Regions from separate parts of the Arthrobacter sp. Y3221160 genome, predicted to be linked through region 2. Evidence: riboswitches for the same ligand, from Rfam matches in the RefSeq annotation. Region 2 holds a riboswitch; each other region holds the start of a gene.
The links. A riboswitch is a leader RNA that binds a small molecule or an ion and turns the genes downstream of it on or off. The one in region 2 is predicted to bind S-adenosylmethionine.
Positions count from the first base shown of each region.

Region 1: another riboswitch for S-adenosylmethionine. It lies ahead of AC5RWG_RS13760 (bifunctional o-acetylhomoserine/o-acetylserine sulfhydrylase); the one in region 2 lies ahead of AC5RWG_RS11275 (acyl-CoA dehydrogenase family protein).
Region 3: another riboswitch for S-adenosylmethionine. It lies ahead of AC5RWG_RS08440 (flavin reductase family protein); the one in region 2 lies ahead of AC5RWG_RS11275 (acyl-CoA dehydrogenase family protein).

Region 1 is NZ_JBNHHU010000002.1:153,709-156,973, reverse strand. Features, by position in the region: gene AC5RWG_RS13770 (CPBP family intramembrane glutamic endopeptidase) at 1-504, shown strand, start outside; gene AC5RWG_RS13765 (VOC family protein) at 589-1,230, opposite strand; SAM riboswitch class IV at 1,458-1,572, shown strand; gene AC5RWG_RS13760 (bifunctional o-acetylhomoserine/o-acetylserine sulfhydrylase) at 1,640-2,965, shown strand; gene metX (homoserine O-acetyltransferase MetX) at 3,046-3,265, shown strand, end outside.
Region 2 is NZ_JBNHHU010000001.1:2,407,999-2,411,263, forward strand. Features, by position in the region: gene AC5RWG_RS11265 (CoA-binding protein) at 1-33, shown strand, start outside; gene AC5RWG_RS11270 (zinc-binding dehydrogenase) at 97-1,053, opposite strand; SAM riboswitch class IV at 1,380-1,494, shown strand; gene AC5RWG_RS11275 (acyl-CoA dehydrogenase family protein) at 1,571-2,809, shown strand; gene AC5RWG_RS11280 (acyl-CoA dehydrogenase family protein) at 2,978-3,265, shown strand, end outside.
Region 3 is NZ_JBNHHU010000001.1:1,813,580-1,816,844, reverse strand. Features, by position in the region: gene AC5RWG_RS08445 (aldo/keto reductase) at 1-955, shown strand, start outside; gene AC5RWG_RS08440 (flavin reductase family protein) at 1,006-1,512, opposite strand; SAM riboswitch class IV at 1,565-1,679, opposite strand; gene AC5RWG_RS08435 (prephenate dehydratase) at 1,841-2,710, opposite strand; gene AC5RWG_RS08430 (hypothetical protein) at 2,798-3,010, opposite strand.

The DNA of each region.
Region 1 (3,265 bases), on a different contig from region 2:
CCCGGACGGTCGGCCTTCCGGGCGATCGGGTTCACGTTTTCCCGGCCCCGGCTGGACTTCGGCTTGGGCTTCCTGCTCGCGCTGGTGATCGGTGTCGGGACGCTGGGCGTTTATGCCGCCGGCCGGGCCCTGGGTATCACCACCGCCATTGTCCCGGCGGCCCTGGACGAATACTGGTGGACGGTTCCGGTGTTGATCCTGTCCGCGCTGCGGCATGCGGTCCTCGAAGAGGTGGTCATGGTGGGCTATCTCTTCAACCGCTTCGCGAGGTTCGGCTGGGGCATTTGGTCCGCGATCTTCGTCAGCGCCGCCCTGCGCGGGACCTACCACCTCTACCAGGGCATCGGGCCGGGCATCGGGAACTTCCTCATGGGTTTGGTCTTCGGCTACGCCTATACAAAGGCCAAGCGGGTGATGCCGCTGGTGGTGGCGCACGCGCTGCTGGATATTGCCGGTTTCGTCGGCTACACACTGCTGGGGCCGGCCATCGGCATCGGCACGTGAAACCGGCCGGGCAGCGCAGCGGCGCCCGGCCTTGCGATCAGGGCGCCGCTGCGGCGATCGACGACGTCGATCCTCTCGAAAGACTTACAGTTCGACGATTCCGTTGGCGGTTTCGAAGCGGACGGACAGGATGCCCGGCGTACCGTTCGGTGCCGTCCAGGCGACCTTGACGTCGTCCAGCAGGCCGTCGACCGGCGTGCCTAGCCAGTCCGCCACCCGCTCGGAAGAGCCGGCGATGGTCAGGCCGATCAGCTTGACCGTGGCGGGGCGGGCGTTGGACGGGTGCAGCGGTTCGGTGCCGTCATCCCAGCGCAACATGTAGGGCACCTGCGGGTCGGCGATGAGGCCCTTGATCCCGATCTGCTGCCAGCTCAGTTCCTGCCCATCCGGGAACTTGCGGTTGCCGGGAACCGCGTGGCGGCCCAGCCGTTCTTCGAACGGGGTCAGGTCGTCGACCGCCACGCACCAGCCCATCCAACCGCCGCCGGCTTCCGACCGCGCCCGCACTGCCTGGCCAAAGGGGGCCTTGTCGGAAGCGGGGTGGTCGAGCACCTCCACGACCTCCAGGTAGTGGTGGTCGGTGAGGGGGAAGATCATATTGCGGGTGCCGAAGCGGGGGTGAACCCCGCCCTTGACGGCGTCGATGCCCAGGGCTTTGGAGATCCGCTCTGAGGTGGCAGCCAGACCGTCGGGTTCAGCGGCATAAGAAACATGGTCGAAGCGCATGGCATTATCTTGGCACTTTGTGAACCCGCTCTCGACTTAGGGTGACCTAAGTCACTCAATTTGCGGCTCGTGGTGAACGCGCCGTTCCGGACAGCAAATCCGCCTCCCCGGCACGCGCCGGCAACAGTGACGAAGCGGACGGTCGGACAGGCGGTCCGGAGACCGGTGCCCAGTCATAAGGTGTCATATTGTTGCGGCCGCCGGCTTGTCTGCGGAGACTGGAGGCAGGTCATGAGTGCCAGCGCAAAACCCCGGTTTGCTGGCCGGCAACCCTCCAACCGCGGTGGGGTGCCCCGGGTGAAGACCAGGCAGCCGCCATAAGGCGGTGCGCAAGCGCGGGTCACACCCGGGACAGACATGCCGGCACGGCCGGATCCCGGATGGCCCCTTCCAGTGAAGGAGTTGCACCATGTCCAACGCCGATTGGTCCTTTGAAACCCGTCAGATCCACGCAGGGCAGGAGCCGGACGCCGCCACGGGCGCCCGCGCACTGCCGATCTACCAGACCACGTCGTTCGTGTTCCCCAGCGCGCAGAGCGCGGCCGACCGGTTCGCCCTGTCCGAACTGGCACCCATCTACACCAGGATCGGCAACCCCACCCAGGAAGCGGTCGAGACCCGGATCGCCAACCTGGAGGGCGGCGTCGGCGCCCTGCTGCTTGCTTCGGGCCAGGCCGCGTCGACGTTCTCCATCCTCAACCTGGCCGAGGCCGGCGACCACATCGTGGCCAGCCCCAGCCTGTACGGCGGCACCTACAACCTGCTGCGCACCACGCTGCCCAAGTTCGGCATCGAGGTCACCTTCGTCGAGGATCCGGACAACCTGCAGCAGTGGCGCGATGCCGTCAAGCCGAACACCAAGGCGTTCTTCGGCGAGGTCGTCTCCAACCCGCGCCAGGACGTGCTGGACCTGGAGTCGGTCAGCGCCATCGCCCACGAAAACGGCGTGCCGCTGATCGTTGACAACACCTTGTCCACCCCGTACCTGATCCGCCCGATCGAGTGGGGGGCCGACATCGTGCTCCACTCGGCCACCAAGTACCTCGGCGGCCACGGTACGGCGATCGGCGGCGTGATCGTCGACGCCGGCACGTTCGATTTCGCCGCCGACCCCGAAAAGTTCCCGGGGTTCAACACGCCGGACGACACGTACAACGGGCTGGTCTTCGCCCGCGACCTCGGCGTCAACGGCGCTCTGGGCGCCAACCTGGCCTACATCCTCAAGGCCCGGGTGCAGTTGCTGCGCGACCTGGGGTCCGCCATCTCGCCGTTCAATGCCTTCCTGATTGCCCAAGGGCTGGAGACGCTGAGCCTGCGCGTGGAGCGGCATGTGGCCAACGCTCAGAGGGTGGCCGAATTCCTGGAAGAGCACGACGACGTTGCCTCCGTCGCGTACCTCGGCCTGCCCTCCAGCCCCTGGTATGAGCGCGGCCGCAAGTACGGCCCGAAGGGGACCGGCGCCATCGTCGCGTTCGAAATCAAGGGCGGCATCGAGGCCGGCAAGCGCTTCGTGGACGGCCTTGAACTGCACTCGCACGTGGCCAACCTGGGCGATGTGCGCTCGCTGGTGATCCACCCGGCGTCGACCACCCACGCCCAGCTCTCGGCCGCGGAGCGGGTCGCGGCCGGGGTAACCGACGGGCTGGTCCGCCTGTCGGTGGGCATCGAGAACGTCAACGACATCATCGCCGACCTGGAGGCCGGTTTCCGCGCCGCCAAGGGTGCGGACGACTAGGCAAGCAGGTAGAGCGCAGCGTGACGATAGTGCAACCGCAGGAACTGGTGGAACAGGCGACCGACGGCATCCTGCGCCGGATGCCGGTTGGTGCGCTGGAGTTGGAAGCCGGCGGCTATCTGCCCGAGGTGGTCCTCGGCTTTGAAACCTGGGGCACCTTGAATGCGGACGCGTCCAACGCCGTCCTGATTCAGCATGCCCTGACCGGCAGCACGCACGTCGCACGCGGCTGCTCGGACGAGGACGGTTGGTGGGACGATCTGGTGGGCCCCGGTGCCACGATCGACACGGAGCGCTATT
Region 2 (3,265 bases):
CCGGCCATCGAGGCTCCGCGCTTCGGGCTGTAACAGCCGCTCATGGGCTGCGGTCAGCCCTGCCCCGCCTTCGGACGGCCGCCTCGAGTCCGCGCATCACTCGTACATGGCGATGAAGCGGCCGACGACACCTCCCGCGCGAAGCTTGTCGATTGCGCCGGGAATGTCGGCATGCTTGATGTGGTTCATGGGTGGCTTGAGCTGACCGGTCTTCATCAGCTCGTAGATGCCGGCAAGATCCTCCTTGGTACCGGACTTTGAGCCCCTGATGGAGAGCTGGTTGATGATGATCGGGTAGGTATTGATGGTCGATTCCAACCGGCCCATGCCCACCTGAACCAGGGTGCCGAACTCCGCGAGTGTTTCGATGGCGGCCGAGGTCGTGGTGCCGAAGCCGGCGTAGTCCACGATCAGCTCCAGGTTCTTGTCCTTGAACTCTTCGATCGAGGCGCCGACGCCAGCCAATCCGATCTCGTCGGCCAGTTTCTGGGTTTCCGGATTGACCTCGGCGCCGTACACCTCGGCGCCGACCAACGCGGCACAGCGTGCACCGATGTAGCCCAGTCCGCCCAGGCCGATGACACCGACCTTCATGCCGTTCTTCGCCCCGCCGACCGCCATCATGGCATGGTAGGCGGTCAAGCCGGCGTCGGTCGCCATCGCGCCGAGGTCGAACGGCACTTCGTCGGGCAGGGCGACGAGATTGTCGTCGGTCGCGCGAAGCTTGGCGGCGAAGCCTCCATCCCACTTCCCGTAACCCAATGCGTCCCCGTCGGACATCACCGGAGAGAGGCCTACGCGGTCGCCAATCTTCCAATGGTCCATGCCCTCGCCGACCTCGCTGATAACGCCGGCGGATTCATGGCCCATGGTGCGGGGCAGGCCGTGCTGGAACAGCGCCATCCATCCCGGATCATCGAGCGTCGAGACGTCCGAGTGACAGACCCCCGACGCCTTGACGTCGACGACCACTTCACCGGGGCCAGCGTGGGGTTCCTGAACCTCATTAAGCTCCAGCGGCTTCTTCGTGCCGACAAATTGCCATGCCTTCATGATGAACCTCCCGTACGACGGCCAGCGGACGGTGCCCGTCCCGGCCCGGCCATATTGGCAGTGCACCTCCACGGTAGTCCCCTCGTAACCAGGCCAGTAGGGGACAGCCGCGCAGAGGAATGCGCACGGCTCAATGCGCCGGGCGGAAGCCTGCAGCCCCAGCCCGTGGAGCCGGGCGGAGCCTGCCGGCCCCAGCCCCCGGAGCCGGCTGGGGCGACGGGCCGTCGTCGTCATCAGAAGCGGTTTCCGTAACAAACGGCAGCAGAATGTCATGGCCTGTCATGTGCTTCCCTGCGCCGGCTCGGCCCCGGCATACTCGACTCCGAGATCAAGAGTCCCAACGACAAGCTCTGGCTGGTTGGGCGGCAACCCTCTCCCGTAGCGGGGTGCCCCAGATGAGGATCCGGCCGCGCACAACACCGTGCCCGGCAAGTACGGCCCCCTCCGGGCTGCGCCCCAACCGTGACGGGTTGCTGCGCCGCGGGTCCGGATGGGAGCCCCGCCGTGAGGAGCCAACATGACCGCCGTCGTGACCGCCAACAACCCGCAAACCCGCCGAGCCCCGTGGGCCGGACAGGCTACCGCCGAGGAACTGGCCCGATGGCAGCAAGTAGCCGAAGGCGTTGCCGCCGCGCTGGCCCCGGACGTGCTGGAGCGCGACCGACGCAACGCCGACCCGCACGCCGAGGTGGAGCTGCTGCGCAACTCGGGCCTGCTCAACCTGATTATCCCGGCCGAATGGGGCGGCGAGGGCGGGCACTGGGAGAGCGCGCTGCACGCCGTGCGCATCCTGGCCCGCACGGACGCGTCGATCGCGCAAATACTCGGTTACCACTACGCCAACCTGGGCGCCGTCGTGTTCTACGGTGATGCGCAGGTCCAGGAACGACTGCTCCGCCGCTCCGCGCGGGGCCGCTGGTCCTGGGGCGACTCCGTGAACCCGGTGGACCCGAATCTGGAACTTGTTCCCGACGGCGACCGCTTCCGGCTGAACGGCACCAAGCACTTCTCCACCGGCGCTTCCGTCGGCGACGCCATCCTGGTCAATGCCGTGATCGCGGCCGGACCTGAGCGGGGCAAGTTCCTGGCCCTCGCGCTGGAGCATGACCGAACGGGCATCGGATACCTCGGGGACTGGGATGCGCTCGGACAGCGGCTCTCGGCCAGTGGCTCGGTGAAGTACGACGGCGTGCAGGTCACCGAAGCGGACATCATCGGCGAGGTAGGGGAGGAGCCTTTCTCCACGCTGGTTACCCCGTACATCCAGCTGGCCTTCGGCAACCTCTACCTGGGCATCGCGCAGGGGGCGCTGGACCGCGGACGCCGGATCACGCTGGCGCGCCGGAACTCCTGGTTCCTCAGCACGCAGGAGACCTATGCCCAGGACCCGCTGACCCAGCGGGTCTACGGCGAGCTGGTGTCGCGGGTCGCCGCGGTGGAGGCCCTGGCCGACCGGACGAACGCCAGGTTCGACGCTGTTATTGCCGCCGGCGCGCAGCTGAGCGCCGAAGCCCGGGCGGACCTCGCGCTCGAAATTGCGAGGCTCAAGGTCGTGTCGACCGAGGTGGGGGTGGACGTGGCGAACCGCATCTTCGAGACCACCGGCTCGTCCTCCGCGAAAACCGAGGTCGGGCTGGACATTTTCTGGCGCAACATCCGCACGCACACCCTGCACGACACGGTCGACTACAAGAAGGTCGAGGTCGGCGCCAACTACCTGCTCGGCGACGTCCAGCCGATTTCGCTCTACACCTGAGCGGAGCAGGACGCCGCCCACCCTGCCCGCAGCCCGCGGGTCGCCTCATGACTGCCCGCCATCCGCGGGCCCATCACCGATGGCCCCAACCCGCGGGCCCCATCACCGCTGCCCCCAACCCGGGCGCCCCATCTGACGCCCCCCGGCCGGACCTCCAGGAGAACCACCATGACTGAAACACTCGACAACCTCGCCACGGCCTTCGACGCCGCGGCCGCCAAATACCGTCCGATCTTCGCGCGCATCGCCGCCGGGGCGTTAAGCCGCGAGCTCACCCGCGAGCTGCCGTTTGAACAGATCGGCTGGCTGAAGGACGCCGGCTTCGGCGCCGCCCGGATTCCGGCCGAGTTCGGCGGCGACGGGCTGGACTGGGAAGAGTTCACCCGGCTCCTGATCGAGCTCGCCGCCGCGGACAGCAACATTCCGCAGGCGCTGCGCTCGCACATCGCCTTGGTG
Region 3 (3,265 bases), 590 kb from region 2:
CATGGGGTTGGGTGGGGGCTGGGGGAGCGGGCCGCTGGAAGCGGCCGACGTGGCCGCCGCGCACGCGGCCGTGGCGGCGGCGCTGGAGGCCGGGATCACGACTTTCGACCACGCCGACATCTACGCCCACGGCAAGGCCGAGGCCGCGTTCGGGCGGGTGCTGGCGGAAAGTCCCGAGCTGCGCGACTCGATCCGGCTGCAGGGCAAATGCGGCATCCGGCTGCCGGTCCCCGGCATGGTCGGGCACTACGACTCCTCGCGGGAAGCCATCCTGGCCCGCACCGACGAGAGCCTGCGCCGACTGCACACCGATCACCTGGATACGCTGCTGATCCACCGGCCCGATCCGCTGACGCCGGCCGAAGAGATCGCCGCGGCGTTCAACGAGCTTCGGATGGCCGGGAAGGTGCGCCGCCTTGGTGTCTCGAACATGTCCGGCGAACAGATGCGCTGGCTGCAGTCGGCGCTGGATGAACCGCTGGCGGTGAACCAGCTGGAAATGAGCCTGCACCGACGCGACTGGCTGGAGTCAGGGGTGCTGGTGAACCACCCGGAGGGACCGGGGATCAGCTTCCCGCACGGCACCTTGGAATACTGCGCCGCCCACGGGGTGGAGCTGCAGGCCTGGGGCGCGCTGGCCCAGGGCCGGTACAGCGGGCGTGCGGCAGCGGAGGCCGCGACACCGGATGCTTCCGCGCCCGCGGATGCCCCACCCCCGGCGGATCATGCAGCGGCAGCCCTGGTCACGGAACTTGCCCGGGACAAGGGGTGCCCGCCCGAGGCCGTGGTGCTGGGCTGGCTGCTGCGGCATCCGGCAGGCATCCGGCCGGTCGTCGGTACCAGCAGCCCGGACCGGATCCGGGCCTGTGCCGAGGCGGAAGCGGTTGGAGCATCGATGACCCGCGAGGAGTGGTACTCCCTGTGGGTGGCGGCCCGAGGCAGGCCGCTGCCTTAGCTGCCCGCGCCCGGCCGCGCCGGCTGCGGGCGGAGCCGGGACCATGCGTCCTAGACGAAGGCCGGCTGTTCCAACCGGCGGAACGCGGAATCGTGGAAGACCAGGGGCTCGTGGGTGCCGTCGTGCGTGGACAGTCCGTGCACCTGCAGCAGCACGACGTGGTGGTCCCCGGCCGGGACCTCCTGGTGCACCGAGCAGTCCAGCCAGAGCGCCGCGTCGTTGAGGAAAAGCGCGCCATCGTCCGTGCCGTGCAGGCTCAGGCCGGCAAAGCGGTCACCGGTCCTGGACGCGATCTGGCGGCAGACACCGTCGTGCCCGGTACCGAGCACCGAGACGCCGATCCGGTTGGCCCGGCGGACCAGCGGCCAGGTCCGTGAGGTGTTTTGCACGGCGAACATCACCAGCGGCGGCTCGAGGGAGACGCCCACGGTGAACGAGGAGGCGACGATGCCCTGCGGCTCGCCGTCGACGGTCGCGCACAGCGCCGCGATGCCCGAGGGGAACCGGCCGAAGGCGGAGCGCAACGTGTGGGGGGTCAGGTCATGGTGTAGCGACATGGCGTCCTTGGGGCTTGGGCGCATCCGCTGCGGCCGAGCTGCTGCGGGTGGATACGCGTACTTGCCTGCCGACATCCCCGGCGGGCCGAATCATCACCTGGAGCACCCCGCTACGGTAGAGGGTTGCCGGCCAACCAGCCAGGGCTGTGAAGTTGGCGCTCTTGATTCGTCTCCACGCTAAGAGCGGGGAAGGGCCTGGGTCAAACGCCGGTAACAGTTCGTCAAATGCAGCGTTTTACTCCCGGGCCACGCGAGGTGGCTTCTGCCCGACGGGCGGCCGTGCGACGGCTGCTGCCCCGAAGCTACTGTCCGACTGCTGGCCCCACGGCTACTGCGCCGCGGCGCCCGGGCGCACGGTCTGCTGCCGGAACGGATGCGCCGGGTACACGCCCAGGATGCGGATTTCCGTGGTGAAGAAGTCCAGTTCCTCGAAGGCATGGACCATGGCGGGATCGTCCGGGTGGCCTTCGACGTCCACCATGAACATGGTGGCGGCAAACTCGCCGCCCACCATGTAGCTCTCCAACCGGGTCATGTTGATGCCGTTGGTGGCGAAACCGCCCAGCGCCTTGTACAGCGCGGACGGCACGTTCCGCACGCGGAACACGAAGCTGGTCACGGCCGGACCGGGAAGTTCCTCGCGGGACGGGACCGGCCGGCGGTCGGCCAGCACCACGAACCGTGTGGTGTTCGTCGGATCGTCTTCGACCTTTTCCGCGAAAACCTCCAGGCCGTAGAGTTCGGCGGCCATCGGCGGCGCCAGGGAGACCTTGGTCGGGTCGTTCCATTCGGCCACCTCCCGGGCCGAACCGGCGGTGTCGCCTGCGATGACCGGAGTGAGCCCGAGCCTGCGGATCAGCTTGCGGCACTGGCCCAAAGCATGGATGTGGCTGTGCACCTCCCGGGCCTGCTCCACGGTGGCCCCGCGTACGCCCAGCAGGCTGAAACGGATGGGCAGGAAGAATTCCTCCACGATCTGCAGGGTGGTCTTCGGCAGCAGGGCGTGGATGTCCGCCACCCGCCCGGCGATCGAGTTGTCGATGGGGATCATGGCCAGTTCCGCCTCGCCGCCGGTGACGGCAGCGAACGCATCCTCGAAGCTGGCACACGGCACCGCTTCCCAACCGGGGCGCACTTCCAGGCAAGCCATGTGGGAGTTCGAGCCGGGTTCACCTTGGTACGCAATCGCTGGAGCCATGGGCGAAATTATCCCACCGGGGCGGGCCGGCGCTTCATTCCGGGCAACCGGGCGGCGTCATATAACCGGGACCGGCCCGCCAACCGCTTAGTACAGATGCGATTCCTGGGTGATGCCGTAGGGCACGTCGTCGCTCAGCTCCACCGTAAACTGCCCGGGGCCGGTGCGAGTGACCAAGATGCCGCAATCGCCGTCGATGGCGGCGAGCTTTTGCAACTCTTCGACCGCAGCATTCAGGAGATCGTGCGCTTCGGAAGCCGTCTGTGCGGTCAACGACTTGGTAGCCAGGGAAGTGGCCATGGTTCTGCCTTTCGTGGCCGGAGGTTTCCGCGCAGGAGAAACGCGGGATGGAAGCTTCCGGCCGGAACGAGCCTGCCATGCGGAACGGTGCATGGAACTTTACATTCTGCCATCCCAGATGACATCAGATGAATTTCGCACCGGCGTGGCGTGCGCCACACCCGGCGTGGCGGCGTGGTGCTGCGAACCGGTGCAGGCGGGACCCCCACCGCGGATGCAGGGAGCCGTCGGGGGGAGGGCGGGGGCAGCCGGAAG